2 linked regions of the Bombiscardovia apis genome follow. The protein of the gene in region 1 binds, or shares a complex with, the protein of each later gene. Links are inferred from orthologs where the notes say so. Each region holds a gene or a part of one and is shown in the gene's direction. Other genes may lie near its edges. The genes, in order: dnaB and dnaG.

The links.
Region 2: the proteins of dnaB (region 1) and dnaG are in contact, whole or in part, in a crystal structure (PDB 2R6A), measured with the Geobacillus stearothermophilus proteins. The link is inferred for Bombiscardovia apis from one-to-one orthologs. Residues at the interface, in WP_033016901.1 of Geobacillus stearothermophilus: Ser13, Glu15, Ala16, Gln18, Glu91, Leu92, Asp94, Ala95, Val96, Pro97, Thr98, Ala99, Ala100, Asn101, Tyr104, Tyr105, Ile108; in WP_049624496.1 of Geobacillus stearothermophilus: Lys456, Leu457, Leu458, Pro459, Ala460, Asn463, Ala464, Leu467, Leu535, Leu536, Ile537, Ala538, Gln544, Glu545, Asp548, Tyr549, His552.

The regions. Positions count from the first base shown.
Region 1 is NZ_AP026800.1:1,831,806-1,839,281, reverse strand. Bases 2,838-5,836 are described here. They hold dnaB (replicative DNA helicase), read left to right. Parts: upstream 2,838-3,667; coding sequence 3,668-5,005; downstream 5,006-5,836. Other genes in these bases: R8377_RS07400 (MurT ligase domain-containing protein), read left to right, coding at 5,028-5,836; R8377_RS07410 (MATE family efflux transporter), read right to left, coding at 2,838-3,139. Outside these bases: R8377_RS07415 (ammonium transporter), read left to right, coding at 356-1,621; more of R8377_RS07410, read right to left, coding at 1,742-2,837; more of R8377_RS07400, read left to right, coding at 5,837-6,518; R8377_RS07395 (type 1 glutamine amidotransferase), read left to right, coding at 6,636-7,442. UniProt on the Escherichia coli protein: The main replicative DNA helicase, it participates in initiation and elongation during chromosome replication. Travels ahead of the DNA replisome, separating dsDNA into templates for DNA synthesis.
Region 2 is NZ_AP026800.1:1,343,605-1,351,041, reverse strand. What follows is about bases 1,499-4,458. They hold dnaG (DNA primase), read left to right. Parts: upstream 1,499-1,911; coding sequence 1,912-4,005; downstream 4,006-4,458. Other genes in these bases: R8377_RS05340 (HAD family hydrolase), read left to right, coding at 4,042-4,458; R8377_RS05350 (deoxyguanosinetriphosphate triphosphohydrolase), read left to right, coding at 1,499-1,842. Outside these bases: R8377_RS05355 (Ohr family peroxiredoxin), read left to right, coding at 11-469; more of R8377_RS05350, read left to right, coding at 559-1,498; more of R8377_RS05340, read left to right, coding at 4,459-4,752; R8377_RS05335 (ABC transporter permease), read right to left, coding at 4,831-5,607; R8377_RS05330 (ABC transporter ATP-binding protein), read right to left, coding at 5,604-6,539; R8377_RS05325 (response regulator transcription factor), read left to right, coding at 6,702-7,376; R8377_RS05320 (sensor histidine kinase), read left to right, coding at 7,369-7,437. UniProt on the Escherichia coli protein: RNA polymerase that catalyzes the synthesis of short RNA molecules used as primers for DNA polymerase during DNA replication.

The DNA.
Region 1 (7,476 bases):
CTAATCTGATGGACGAACTGGGTAAGATTCGCCGAGTTATTGAAAAGAATCTGCCTGTAGATGAAGTGCTCCTTGTGTTGGACGCAACTACCGGTCAAAACGGTATGATTCAAGCCAAAGTATTCGCCGAAGCTATTGGAATTACAGGCATAGTGCTTACCAAGCTTGACGGCTCTGCTAAGGGCGGTATTGTGGTTTCTGTGCAACGCGAGTTGGGCGTACCGGTTAAGTTGGTAGGTCTAGGCGAGGGGCCGGACGATTTGGCACCCTTCAATCCGCAGTCCTTTGTGGACGGCATTTTGGGTGACGAGTAAGCCCTCACACGTTTGAATCAGAGATAAGAATAGGTAGGAATATGGATTCGGGTTCTACAGCTTGGATGCTGGTGGCCGCGACCTTGGTTTTTGTGATGACCCCGGCGCTGGCCCTCTTTTACGGGGGCATGGTCCGCGCTAAGAGCGTGCTGAACATGCTCATGCTCTCCGTGGGCGCAGGCATGGTCACAACGCTAGTCTGGGGTATTTGGGGCTGGTCTATCGCTTTCGCAGGCAAAGATATCGGCGGCATTTTTGGCGATCCGGGCAGTGGGTTTTTACTCAAAGACGTGGTGACCTCTAAGAGTGGCGTATTTACCTCGCTCGATGTGAAGGATGCGCTCTATCCGCACATTATCGACGTGGGCTTCCAAGGGGCGCTCGCTATGTTTGCAGTGGCGCTGATTTCGGGGGCTTTGGCCGAGCGTGTGAAGTTCTCCACTTGGATTGTGTTCGCAGCTTTGTGGGTCACTTTTGACTATGCTCCAATGGCTCACATGGTCTGGAACCACGGGCTTTTAGCGGCTGACGGTCCTATTTCTAACGCTATCGGTGCTCCTCTGCGCGACTTCGCAGGCGGGTCGGTAGTCCAGCTCAATGCGGCAATTGCTGCTCTGGTTATCGTTGTTATTATCGGCGGGCGTAAGGGCTTTGGCGAGCGCCTGACCGGGCCTCACAACCTGCCTATGGCATTGCTGGGTGCATCCTTGCTCTGCTTCGGCTGGTTGGGGCTCAACGCAGGCTCGGCCTTCGGTGCTACTGGTACCGCTGGCTACGCTTGGGTTTCGACCGCTCTTGCTGCGGGCGCTTCTTCGCTAGGTTGGATGCTGACGCAGAAGATTCGTAGCGGCCACTACACGGCTCGTGGCGCTGCTTTCGGTCTCATGGCTGGCTTGGCTGTCATTAGCCCGGCCGCTTCCTCCGTGGCTCCTCTGTGGGCAATCGTGATGGGGCTTATTGCTGGCGTGGCCTGCTGTTTCACCAGTACTGTGAAGTATGCGCTCAAATATGATGACTCGCTCAACGTAGTGGGCATTAACGGCGTTGCTGGCCTGCTGGGAATGGTGCTTTTGGGCTTCTTTGCAGCCGACACGGGGCTCTTCTCAGGTGGAGGCCTCCAGCAGCTTCTGGTCCAACTCGTGGTCTGCTTCATTGTGATTATTTATTCGGCTGTAGTAACGGGCATTATTGCTTTCACTTTGGAGAAGACGCTGGGCTGGCGGTTGAGCGAGGCTCAGGAAGAAGTTGGCGCAGATATTGCAGCCCAAGGTGAGCGCGCTTATCAGCTGACCAATAAGTTTGAGTAAGTTGGCGCCGCGGGCTTGAGGCGTGATTGAGCTTGCGGGGCTGATAGTAAGCGGCGGCGAACTGGTTTTGTACCGATCCGCCGCCGCTTTTTACGTATATATTGTAGGGAATGAGGGGGGTTAGTTGGTGGCCAGCGCGGTAGCCATCCAAGCGTCGCCGCGGGCGCGTAGGCCGTTGAAAATCGCGCGTATGCCGATGTAGAGGAAGTTGATGGCGCACCAGAGCATGACGATACGCCAAGCTAAGTTGGTCCAGCTTTGGGCCCACAAGGTGAGCGGTACGAGCGCTGCCACGTAGATAACCGCGGTAATGGAGCAGGCGGCGGCCAAGTAGCGGTAGTCGCCCGCGCCTATCAAGATGCCGTCGAGTGCCCACATCCAGCCTGCAATCGGCATGAACACGCCTTCGACGGCCATGCCGACGGTTATGAGGGTCTGCACGGCGGGGGTGGGGCTAAAGAGCGGGGCTGCAAAGAGGCCGAGGGCGATCATAATCAGGCCTACGACGATGCCCATGAGCATGCCTGCGCGGGCGGAGATGTCAGTCATAGCGCGGGCGCGAGCCTTGTGGCGGGCTCCAAGCTCGGTGGCGACTAAGGACTGGCCTGCGATACCTACTGCGTCGAGCATGTTGAGGCCAAAGTTCCAGGCCGAATTGACTCCCTGGTAGCCAGCTAATACTTGCTCGCCCAGGTGGGCGGCGGCTACGACGGTCGAAGCGAGGCAGATGCGCAGGGCTAGGGTGCGTAGGAAGAGTGGGAAGCCGTCCCCGGCTGAATTCAAGATGCCAGCCAGTCGCGGCTTCCACGAGGCGCCCTCTTTAGTGGCCCAAACCAGGGCGGGCACGGTGAGGAAGATACCCATATACCATTCGGCGATGAGGGTGGCTACGCCCGATCCGAGAATGCCCCAGCCCATGCCGAATACGAAGAGGACTTCTAGAACCGTGTTGAGTGCAGCTCCCGAAATAGCGGCAATGAGTGTGACTTTCACTTTTTGCAGGCCGCGGAAGATGCCGTTGGCTGCGTAGACGAGGAGCATGGCGGGCAGGCCGAAAATGGTGGCGTTTAAGTATTGCCGAGCTGCGGTGAGGACGGCTCCGCGGGCACCCATCAGATAGCACAGGGGTTCGCTGAAGGCCACGAGGAGGGTGCAGACGGCGATTCCGATGCCGAACGCTAGCCACATGCCGTCGATGCCGACTTCCATGCCCTCTTTGCGCCTACCGGCTCCCATGAGGCGGGCCACTTGCGAGGTGGTGCCGTAGGCCAAGAATACGCATAAGCCGACGGTGGTGAGCACCACTGTTGAGCCGATTGACAGGCCTGCGAGCGCGGCATCTGAGATGTGGCCCACGATGGCGGTGTCAATCATAATGAAGGCTGGCTCGGCAATGAGCTGGCCGAAGGTGGGGATGGCCAGGGCTGCGATGGTGCGATATATGGGGCCTCGATTCGCGCTGACTGTTGCTTGCTCGCTCTCGTGGCTCGTGCCCATAGTGGTGTTCTGGCTCCCCATAGATTGGTGTACTTGCTGAGATGATTCTACCCAAGTGCGGCTGCCGGGGAGTGACATTTGCGCGTAATGTGGGCAATTGTACGTATGTGAGAGGGCGTTCCGAAGGTTGTTTGTGAAGGAAGCTCGCTCGCTATCATAGGAGAGCTGTGTGTGCAAGGAGCTCCAAGTTCCGTTGATGTCTATCCCCAAGTTTTGCACATAGTTATACCCATCATGTGGATAAGCAGGTGGGTTTTCCCCAGGCGACACGCATGAAATGTGGATAACTATTTATTTTATGCACATGAAAGGTGGTGGATAAGTCGTACTGCAAGTGGACAATCTGACACGCTGCAAAGTGTGGAGGAATAGTATGGTCTGTCGACAGTATGCTGCCGTCGAAGGCTAAGCGACGCTAGGGGTGGGTGCCTGCGCAGCTAGCTTAAGAAATAGAGGGCGGGCCATAGAATCGAGCGTATGGCAAATGAGCACTACAAAGATTTCTCGCACCCCGAGAGAGAGGGCGGCGCGCAGACGAACTCACGCGATATGCTTTTCGACCGCGTACCCCCGCATGATGACGATGCGGAGATGGCGGTCTTAGGTGGCATGCTGATGAGTAAGGACGCCATCGGTGAGGTTTCGCAGATGATTGACATCAGCGACTTCTACCAGCCTAAGCATCAGACTATTTATCAGGCCATTATTACCCTGTTTGCAGCGTCTCAGCCGGTTGATGCCGTGCTAATTGCCAACGCTTTGCTCAAAGATGGCGACTTAGAAAAAGTGGGCGGCACCGACTACCTGCATTCGCTGGTCGCTTCCGTGCCAACAGCGGCAAATGCCACTTACTATGCGGATATTGTGCACCAGAGGGCTGTGCTGCGCAATGTGATTGCGGCCGGCACCAAGATTGCGCAGATGGGCTATTCGGCCGAAGGTTCGCAGGCGGAAGATATCGTGAACTTGGCTCAGGCCGAAGTCTACGAGATGAGCGTGGGCAAGGTGCGCCAGGACTACGAGGCCATCGGGCCGGTGGTGCAAGATACGCTTGAGCAGCTTGACAAGATGCAAAACGGCGAAGTTGAGAAGGGCGTGCCCACCGGTTTCCAGGTGATTGACGATGTAACTCAGGGCCTCCAGCCTGGCCAGATGATTGTGGTGGCAGGCCGACCAGCAATGGGTAAGTCCACGCTCGGCGTCGATTTTGCGCGTTCAGCAGCCCTCCACAACAACATGGCGACCGTCATTTTCTCTTTAGAGATGAGTAAGAACGAGCTGGCTCAGCGCATCATCGCGGCCGAGACAGACATTCCGCTGGTAGCTCTGCGCAGGGCAGACGACATCACTTCTGACCGTTGGAAGGTGCTCAACGACTTTTGGAGCAAGCTGCAAAATGCGCCGCTCTTTATTGACGATTCGCCCAATATGAGCCTGATGGAGATTCGAGCGAAGTGCCGTCGACTTAAACAGACCAACGATTTGAAGCTGGTAGTAATCGATTACCTCCAGCTCATGAGCTCGGGTAAGCAGGTGGAGTCGCGTCAGCAAGAGGTCTCCGAGTTCTCGCGTGCTTTGAAGTTGTTGGCCAAGGAGCTTGAGGTGCCGGTCGTGGCACTGAGCCAGCTCAACCGTGGCCCCGAGGCCCGAAACGACAAGAAGCCCATGCTCTCGGATTTGCGCGAATCTGGCTCTATCGAGCAGGACGCCGACGCTGTGTTCTTGGTCAACCGCCCCGACTTTTACGATAAAGAAGACCGGCCGGGCGAGGCAGATATCATTTTGGCCAAGCACCGCAACGGCCCGACTGACACCTTCAACCTCCTCTTCATCGGTGAGAAGTCGAAGTTTGTCAATATGCCCCAAGACCAGCAGGGAGGGGTCTGATTTGTTAGGCAGTCAAGAGCCGATGAAAGCGCAGGAGCAGAGCAAGGAGAGCGAAGGGCAGCATAAGCGGCCTTGGTATGGTTTTGCTGCCCTGCCGGCTGGTAAAGCTGTGCGAACACTGTCTCGCCTGACCCACCACGGCGGTTCGGCTCTGCCTGGCAAAGTGGTGGAGCGCATCGACCCGACTTTTTTGGCGCGCACTTTGGGCCGCCTACCAATGGGCGTGGTGCTGGTCTCGGGCACCAACGGTAAGACGACCACTACTCGTATGGTTTCGTTGATGCTCGAATCGCTCGGACTTAGGGTGTTTACCAACCCCACTGGCTCGAACTTTACACGCGGCGTAGTTTCCGCGCTGGTAACTGAGTTAAGCGCAGGCTCGGGCAAGCTTAAGGCAGACATCGCAGTGCTGGAGCTTGATGAAGCCTACGCAGTTCATTTTGTAGAGCAAGTGCGGCCGCGCTATTCCTTACTGCTCAACGTTATGCGCGACCAGTTGGACCGCTTTGGTGAAATCGACAACACAGCCCGTCTGCTCAGCTGCGTTGCCGCGGCCACCGACGGAACCGTGGTGCTGAACCGCGAGGATCCGCGTATTGCCAAGCTAGCAAGCCTTGCCCCCGCGAGTGCGAAGGTTCGTTACTTTGGTTTGTCTGACGCTCTGCTCTCATATTTCCCCTCAGATGATGAAATGCATGAGGGCGACCAAATCGACATGGGAGCTACGGGCGCAGAAGATGCGAGCAACCAATCGAGCTCGGCGGATGAACAGGAGCGCGAATCTGCCCTGCAAGATATGCGGCTGGCAGCTCGGCCCGAGCATAGCAAGCCCGCCGATGTGGTGCTCGAATCGGTGGGAGACCATCAGGCCAGCTTCGAGCTAGACGGTCGGCAGCTGACAACTTCGGTCAAACTTGAAGGCGTATATAACCTCTACAACGCAGCGGCGGCTCTGGCTCTAGTGCGCGCAATCGTGGCAGATGCGCAGGGGGCGAGCACTTCGGTTGGTTCAGCTGGAACTGACCTCTCTGCCGTCTCTGATAAGCAGCTTATGGAGGCTCTTTCGCAGGTAACGCCGGCCTTTGGGCGCGGAGAAGTAATCTCCTATCAAGGAGCACCGGTCGAACTGGTTTTGGTCAAGAATCCGATGGGCTTCCGACTAGCGCTCAGCTCATTCGACCCGGCCGATACCGATACGATGATTGCCATTCGCGACGAATATGCCGACGGGCGAGACATGAGCTGGCTGTGGGATGTGGACTTCTCCTCCCTGCGAGCTGGCGGTGTGGCAATGGTTTCGGGGACTCGCGCCTACGATATGGCCCTGCGGCTGGACTATGATCGGGTGCCTCTTGCAGCTGTCGAATCCGACTTAGATACGGCCTTGCAGCAGTTTGTCAACGCTAATCCAGGCAAGCCCAAGCGCATATACTGCACGTATACGGCTATGCTGCGGTTGCGGGCAGAGTTAGGCAAGATAACGCAGGTGGACGACGCAGGTGTGGGAGCGTAAAAGCTGGAGGCGCAGTCGGGAAGAAAGCGGCGGCGCTCGCGGTTGAAAGCAGACGTGATGTCCGGTTTGATCGGGCTTGGTAGTGGGCAGAGGGCCCGGAGCGAGGAAGGTGGCGAGATGACACAAGCGCCAGCACATTCGGTGGAGCATACGCAGACCGGCTCTCAAGAGAGCGGCCGTGTTATCGATATAGTCTCGCTATATCCGCGCGATATGAACATTTATGGCGACTCGGGCAACGTGCTCACCATCAGCCGCCGCTTGACTTTGTATGGTTTCCAACCGCGGGTGCACAAGGTAAATCAGGCAGACCCTTGGCCGAGCCAAGTTGATATGGTGCTTGGCGGCGGTGGGCAAGATCATGGCCAGAGCAAGATTATTAGTGACTTATTTGAGCGGGCCGATACCCTGCGTTCGCTAGCTGAGGCGGGCGTGCCCATGCTCATGGTCTGCGGGCTCTACCAGCTTTTCGGCAATTATTTTGAAACCATTGACGGCGATAGGCTCGACGGCATCGGCATCATTCCCTCTTACAGCTTGGGTCGCCCCGTGCGCATGATTGGCAATTTGCTGGAGCATACGGCCGATTTTGGCGATGCCATTGGTTACGAGAATCACTCGGGCCAAACCTTCCTCGATGAAGGCGTTGAACCCTTAGGTCGAGTTGACGCTCAGGGCTGCGGCAACAATGGCGAGGACGGCACTGAGGGCGCTCGCGTTGGTAACGTATTGGGTACGTACTTGCATGGCTCTTTGCTGCCCAAAAACCCAGCAATCTCCGACTTCCTCATTCGCACTGCTGTAGAAAACCGCTACGGCCAAGGCGCTTTCGATCCTGCCCAAGCCCCCAACTCAGCTGAGCTAGACCGCCTCGACCAGTTCGCCAGCCAAGCCCGCCAAGCCGCAGCAGCCCGCCCCCGCTAAAGTAGTGCGTTGTGCTGCCCGCGGTACTACTGGA
Region 2 (7,437 bases), 490 kb from region 1 along the record:
AGATGAAGCTATGAGCACATATCAAGGAAAAGAACCAAGTACCATCTCTTACACTGCTGTGGCCGAGGTGACCGGTGGCCGCAATGGGCACGCTGAAAGCCACGAGCCAGACCTATCGCTCGATCTAGATACGCCTGTCGTAATGGGTGGCAAGGGCGAGGGAACCAACCCCGAGCAGCTCTTCGCTATTGGCTGGGGCGCCTGCTTCCAGGGAGCTATGGGCCTGGCTGGTAAAGAACTGCGTGTGGCCGCTACCAAGCTGGCTAAGAGCAAGGTGCGTACCCACATTTCTTTGGGAGACGAAGGAGAATCCTTCGGTATCAAGGCCAAGATTGAGGTCTACTTGCCCGACGTTGACAAGGAAACTGCCCAGAAGTTGGTAGACCGTACTCAAGAGCTCTGCCCTTACTCCAAGGCCACTCAGGGCAATGTGCCTACTGAATTGGTAATTGTAGACTCTCTCGACTAATCCGCTGGCGGCCGCTCCACTTGCTTCACAACGGCTTGGGGCGGCTGGTCAGTGCCTATATGCCCAGCCGGGTTGCAAAGGGGAAACCGATGGTAACCACGACGGACGGTGAACTCATCTTGAGTGCAGAAGGCTATCAAGAGGCAGATGAGGAGCGATGGGCTCCGGAGCCCCCCAAATCGCAGTCTCGCACCGCTTTTGAGCGCGATCGTGCCCGCTTAGTGCATTCCTCGGCCCTGCGCAGGCTGGGAGCTAAGACTCAAGTTTTAGTGGCTGGCTCTGACGACTTTGCTCGAACCCGACTGACTCACACGCTCGAAGTGGCCCAGATTGGCCGCCAGATTGGTGTGATGCTAGGCTGCGATCCCGATGTGGTGGACTGCGCCTGCTTGGCCCACGACCTAGGTCATCCGCCTTTTGGGCACAACGGCGAGCGGGCTTTGTCAGATATTGCCTCGGGCATTGGCGGTTTTGAGGGCAATGCGCAAACGATGCGTCTCTTGACCCGGCTTGAGCCCAAAGTATTTCATGACGACGGCCGCTCGGCGGGCGTGAATTTGACCCGTGCCGCCCTCGACGCTGCCGTAAAGTATCCCTGGACGCTGGCCGATGCGGCTGAGCATACCAAGGGGGAGCGCAGTCTCAAATATTGCGTCTACCCAGACGATGAGACGGTTTTCCGCTGGCTCAAGCAAGATGCGCCCGTCGGCTCTACTCCTATGGAATGCCAGGTGATGGACCTCTCCGACGACATCGCCTACTCGGTGCACGATGTCGAGGATGCTATTGTGGGCGGATCCTTCAATTCGATTGCTCTTACGGACCCGCGCATTATGGATGCGGTGGTTGCTTCGGCTCGCTCTTGGTACGGCAACCAGTGGAATGCTGACTTGTTACTTGAAGCGCTAGAACGGCTCAAGCCCTTACTGCCGGTTCACTTTAACGGTTCTCGCCGGGCTTTGGCTCAGCTGAAGAATCTGACTAGCGCTCTCATAGGCCGATTCGCAAATTCTGTTGAGCGAGCTACGCGCGCCCACTATGGACAGGGACCGCTAACCCGCTACTCAGCTTCGGTAATCATCCCTGAAGAGACTTCATACGAGATAGTGGCTTTGAAGGGCATTTCCGCTTATTTCGTGATGGAACCGCGCGAGCGCGACCCCTTCCATGACCGGCAATTGAAGATTATTACCGATTTGGTTGATGTGATGATGTCCGACTCTCCTAGGCCTTACGCTGCTTTGGAAAACGTCTTCTTGGAGGACTGGGCACAGGCCACCAACGACAGCGAACGCCTGCGGGTGGCCATCGATCAGGTGGCTAGCCTAACCGATGGCTCTGCGCTGGCCCTGCACTCATTGGTGTGCGCCTGACTCGCTACTCGTTCGTCCTAGGCTGAGGCATGTCGTCAACTTCCCTGCCCGCAGGTAGTCTTATACCTTATGCAGGGCATGATTAAGAAGGAAGACATCGAGAAGGTGCGCGCGACAGCGGACCTCTACGACATTGTGTCGGCAACCGTGACCCTAAAGCCCTCAGGATCGGGCACATACATGGGTTTGTGCCCCTTTCACGACGAAAAATCGCCTTCCTTTTCTGTGCGCCCAGCCTTAGGGGCCTGGCACTGCTTCGGCTGCGGCCTCGGTGGTGATGTCTTTGACTACGTCAAAAAGACTGAAAACGTTGAGTTTGGCGATGCCATTGAAATCTTGGCAGACCGCTACCACATTGAGCTCCACTACGATTCCAAGCGCCCCTCAAACCGGCAGGGTTCCAACCGCGCTCGGCTCATTGAAGCCAACGAAGAGGCTCAAAAGTTCTATGTCTCCCAAATCACTACCAAAGAAGCCTTGGCTGCCAGAAAGCTCCTCGGCGGCCGCAATTTTTCCCAAGAGGACTGCGCTTACTTTGGCTGCGGTTACGCCCCTCGCGGCTGGGACAATCTCGTGCGCTACTTGGCTTCCAAGGGCTTTACCCACCAAGAGATGATGGACGCAGGCCTAGCTCGTCGCGGCCCTCGCGGTGTCTACGATTACTTGCGGGGCCGGGCCACTTGGCCTATCCGCGACTCGGCAGGGCGCACTCTGGGCTTTGGCGCTCGCAGGCTCTACGAAGATGACAACATCCCCGCCAAGTACTTAAACACGCCTGACACCCCTCTCTATCGCAAGAATCAGGTGCTTTATGGCATTGACTTAGCGAAGAAGTCGATCGTCAAGAAGCGGCAAGTGGTCATCGTTGAGGGCTATACCGACGTGATGGCCTGCCATTTAGCAGGCGTTGACACGGCAGTTGCGACCTGTGGAACCGCTTTCGGCGAGGAGCACGCCAAGATTGTGCGCCGCCTCATTTCAGACGATGCCTTGGGCGGTATTCAGCTGGTTGGGCCTGCTCAGGGCTCACGCGTAGTCTTCACTTTCGACGGGGATGCAGCCGGTCAAAAGGCTGCCCTCCACGCATTCGGACTCGACGGCAGCTTCCTAACCCAGACCTTCGTGGCGGTGGCACAAGACGGCCTGGACCCTTGCGATTTGCGTATTCAGCATGGAGATGAGGCCGTGCAATCGCTGGTTACCAACGCCACTCCGCTCTACGATTTCGTAATCGACACCGCGGTAAACATGTTTGATACCCAGTACACGACTGGTCAGATGGGCGCGGTCAAGGCTGTGGCACCGGTGATTGCACAGATTCGCGACCGCTCCTTGGTGGGGCTTTACACTCGCAAGACTGCCAGACGCATCGGTGTAGAACTCGATGTCTTGACAGAACAGGTACGGCAGGCTCGGCGTGAGCTCAACGTCCACGGTGAAGATGCCTACGCCCCCCGTCACCACGCTTATGAGCCACAAAACAAGGCAAAAGCAGCCAATCCGTATGCGGATCCGGGAGAGCGTAAGCGCCTGCAAGGCCAAGATGCTGAGCAGCAGGGCTACTACCACATTGAGGATGCAGTCTTCATCTGTGAGCAGCAGTTTATGGGGCTTTTGATTCAGATCCCGCGCGCAATTGACAAGACTTCCTTCGCCCAGCTGAGCGATGACAACTTTGAAGTGCCTGTCTTCCGCTCGCTCTTCCAAGCTATTCAAGCTGCCGGCGGTATCCCTAGCGACGATGTGCCCCAGGGCTTGTGGATGCACAATCTCACTAAAGCAGCAGGGCCTCTATTGGAGTCAGCTATCAACGAGTTGGCAGTCATGCCGCTGCCCTTACCTCAGCAAGAGCAGGATGCTCCCGGGGTTGGTCCTCAGTTCGGCTTGGCAGGCGGCCAGGGGCGCGGACAAGAAGCTAATCGGCCGGCAGCAAACGCGGCAGCCGTGCAGTTGCGGCCAGCTACCGACGATGAAAAGCAGTATGCTACCGAACTCTTGGTGCGCCTGCTTGATGCCGGTTATATGCGCAAGATTGCAGCAACTAAGCACCAGATGAACCGCTTGCCCGACGGCGAAGAAAAGTTCGCACTGCTGGGGCAGATTACGAAGTTTGAGGCTGCTCGTAAAGACTTGCAGGACCAAATCTTCAACAACGCAGTCTAAGGCGCAGCAAGGCTCAGGACCATAGCTGCCCTTACCATGAATAGCATGACAAATCAGCAGCAGACAGCACTTACCCTACCCAAAGCAGTCTTTTGGGATATGGATGGCACCCTTATCGATTCTGAGCCCTACTGGCATGCCAGCGAGGTAGAGGTCGCCCGTAGTCATGGCGGCCAGTGGAGCCAAGAGTTGGGCTGGGAGTACTCCGGTTCTCCAGTTATCCGTGTGGCTACAGCTATCTGTGAGCGCGGCGCAGACGCTCCGGCCGAGCAGGTGAAGCAGGAGATTATCGAGGGTGTTGCCCGCCGTGAGCAGGAACAAATGCCTTGGATTGAGGGTGTTTCCGAGCTATTGCAAGCTCTTAAAGAGGCCGGTGTTCCTTCGGTTTTGGTCACTTCTTCGCCCCGTCACATTGCGCAGGTGGTGGTAGAGCAGGCTCCCGAAGGTGCCTTCGTAGGTTTTGTCTGCGGCGATGACGGTCTACCTATGAAGCCAGATCCAGCGCCCTACCTGCATGCTGCCAAGATGATAGGCATTGAGACGGGCGACTTGGCCTCGTGCATAGCGCTTGAAGACACTATCACCGGCATCACTTCGGCTGCCGCCTCTGGTATTACGACGCTGGCTTTTACCGGTGCCAATCCTACGGATACAAGCGCTGGTCCGCAGTTTACGTCAATTGATACTTACCTTGGACTGACTCCTGAGCGCTTGGGGGAGTATACAGCCCAGCGCCAAGCTCAGTAGCAAAGCGGTTGACATATAAAAAAGGGCCTAGGTTGCGTTTGCTTCCTAGGCCCTTCGTCTGTGTAAGCAGCTTGTACTCTACAGTTCCTTGTTGCGGATGATGAGGGCTGAACCGACGATAGTGAGTGCGAGTATGCCCAGAGACACGCCGATGTAGGGCCAGAGCTGGCTGCTGGTAATGATGGAAAGCGACACGTTCTGTGCCACAGTTACGAAGTCCACATACTTGAGCCAAGACCAGTGTGCGAAGAAGGTAAGCATGGCCACTGCAATAGGCCAGATAATGACAAATACCGCCGGTATGATTGTTGAGCCGGTTGCCATCAGCAGGATGATAGCAAGGCTGAAAATCACCGACATAAAGAAGGCAATAGCTATAGTCATCACTGCTGTGTCGCTCAGCAGCGTGCCCCAACTCTCGCCTATGCCGCGCCCCGCAATGAGACTGGTAATAATGGAAGCCGCGTAGTAGATAGCGGATAAGACTAATAAATCTACTAGGAGCACGACATACTTAGCTGCGATAAATTGTAGGCGGGAGATGCCTGAAATGAGCGTATTTTTGTATGTTTTCTGCGAGAATTCGTAGCCAACAACGATAACAAACAAGCCTATATAGAAGTACATTAACAGGCTAGATGACATGGTCATGGCCTTAACGCCAGTCAAGGCAGACCAAGACATCTGTGTCATCTCGGTCATTTGTTTACCTAAGTCTTCGTCTGTGACCATAACGCCGCCCACCTGCTTAGACGCGGTAATCAAGACGCTCAAGGCGATGGTCAGGGCAAGCAGTATATACAGACCCTTCGTGCGCGACTGCCGGTACAAGTCGGCTCTCATCTGGTTAATCATCGTTGCCCCTCCTCATCCTTGCGCTGCTGCTGGGCCATGAGGTTCAAATAATACTGCTCAAGTGAGCCCTCTTGCTTGCTAACATTCGTGACTCTGACGCCGCCCTGAACCAGCAATATGTTAATCTGCCCAGGGTCAGCCTCCTGCGAACGAATCAGCAAATGGTGGTTATCGCTTACATCGAAAGGTCCTATGCCGGCTTGTTCCAGGATTTGTGCGGCTAATGGCGCTTGGTCCACTTCAACCATGATGCCCGAACGATTGGCTGCATCCAGTTCTGCCCGGGTGAGTTCCTGCACAACTTGGCCCTTGTGGATGATGCCGAAGCGGGCGGAAACCTGGTAGAGCTCGCTCAAAATATGGCTAGAAATGAGAATAGTAGTCTGCTGGCGCTCGTTGAGCTGCTTCAAAAGCTGCCTAAATTCCTTAATGCCAGAAGGATCCAAACCGTTTATGGGCTCGTCCAAAATCAGAAAATCTGGGTGGTGAAGGATGGCCATAGCTAAGCCCAGCCTCTGGCGTTGGCCCAGGGAGAGATGCTTGGCCTTGTCTTTGCGCTTCTGACTCAGACCCACAAACTCAATGGCTTCTTCGATGTCCGAAGACCCGGTGAGACCGTGCTGAATAGCAGCGAGCTTGAGGTTTTCTTCCACGCTCAACTTTTCAAAAGCTGCCGGGCTCTCAATCACAGCACCAATGCGGCTGAGCGAGTGCTGACTGGAACCTACCTGCTCGCCCAGCAGGCTGATGGTGCCTGACTGCATGGGAGAGAGTCCAGTAATCAGCCTCATGAGTGTGGTCTTGCCGGCTCCGTTTTCCCCAATGAGGCCATAAATATCGCCCTTGCGTACTGCAAGGTTCACGTGGTTTAGCGCTTGGAACTTCCCAAAGCGTTTGCTCACGTCGCGAATATCGAGCGCTATGCTGTCCATGCGAGCTTCCTTTCTGTTGTCGATAGCTCTAGCCTATGGGATAGCTATAAAGCAAACCTTCAAGAAAATCTTAAGAAAAGCTAAAGTTTTCCCGCCCTCTGCCGGCCGGGCGCTGCTCGCAAGATAGAATGCCTATGGAGGCCGAGCGTGGAAGGGAAGCCGATGGCAACAATCCTAGTCGTGGAAGACCACCAAGATATACAAGACCTTTTACGAGACGTGTTAAGTCCGGACTACCAGCTCATTCAAGCCTTGAGCGGCTCTGAAGCCATCGCGCGCTTTAACGAGGCCGAGCCAGACCTAGTGCTCCTTGATCTCATGTTGCCGGGAGTGACCGGAGAGAGCGTCTTGAGTTGGATTCGCAAGTTTTCGGCTGTGCCTGTCATCGTCCTTACAGCCGTGCAAGACAAGAGTCGGACCGTTGCCCTGCTCAACAAGGGTGCCAACGACTATCTGACTAAGCCTTTCGATATCGACGAACTGCGCGCTCGCATCCAAGTTCAGTTGCGGGCGGGGCAAGAATCACAAAGCAGCAGTGCTGAGCTGATGGAATGCGAGGGCCTGCGTGTAGATCCCACCTCACGTAGGGTATGGGTAGGGGAGGAGGAGCTGAGTCTGCCGAAAAAGGAGTTTGCCCTACTGACGCTTATGCTCAAGCGCCCCCAGCAAGTGTTCGACAAGGCCAGTCTCTACGAAGCGGTTTGGGAGCAGTCCTATATGAATGCTGAAAATACGCTCAATGTGCACTTAAGCAACTTGCGTACCAAGCTCAACGAGGCGGCAGGACAGCAGAGATACATTGTATCGGTCTGGGGAATTGGGGTTCGACTTGTTTGAGGCAGTCATACTGATAGTTATTCTCATTATTGCACTGATTCTACTGGCGGGATGGCTGGGC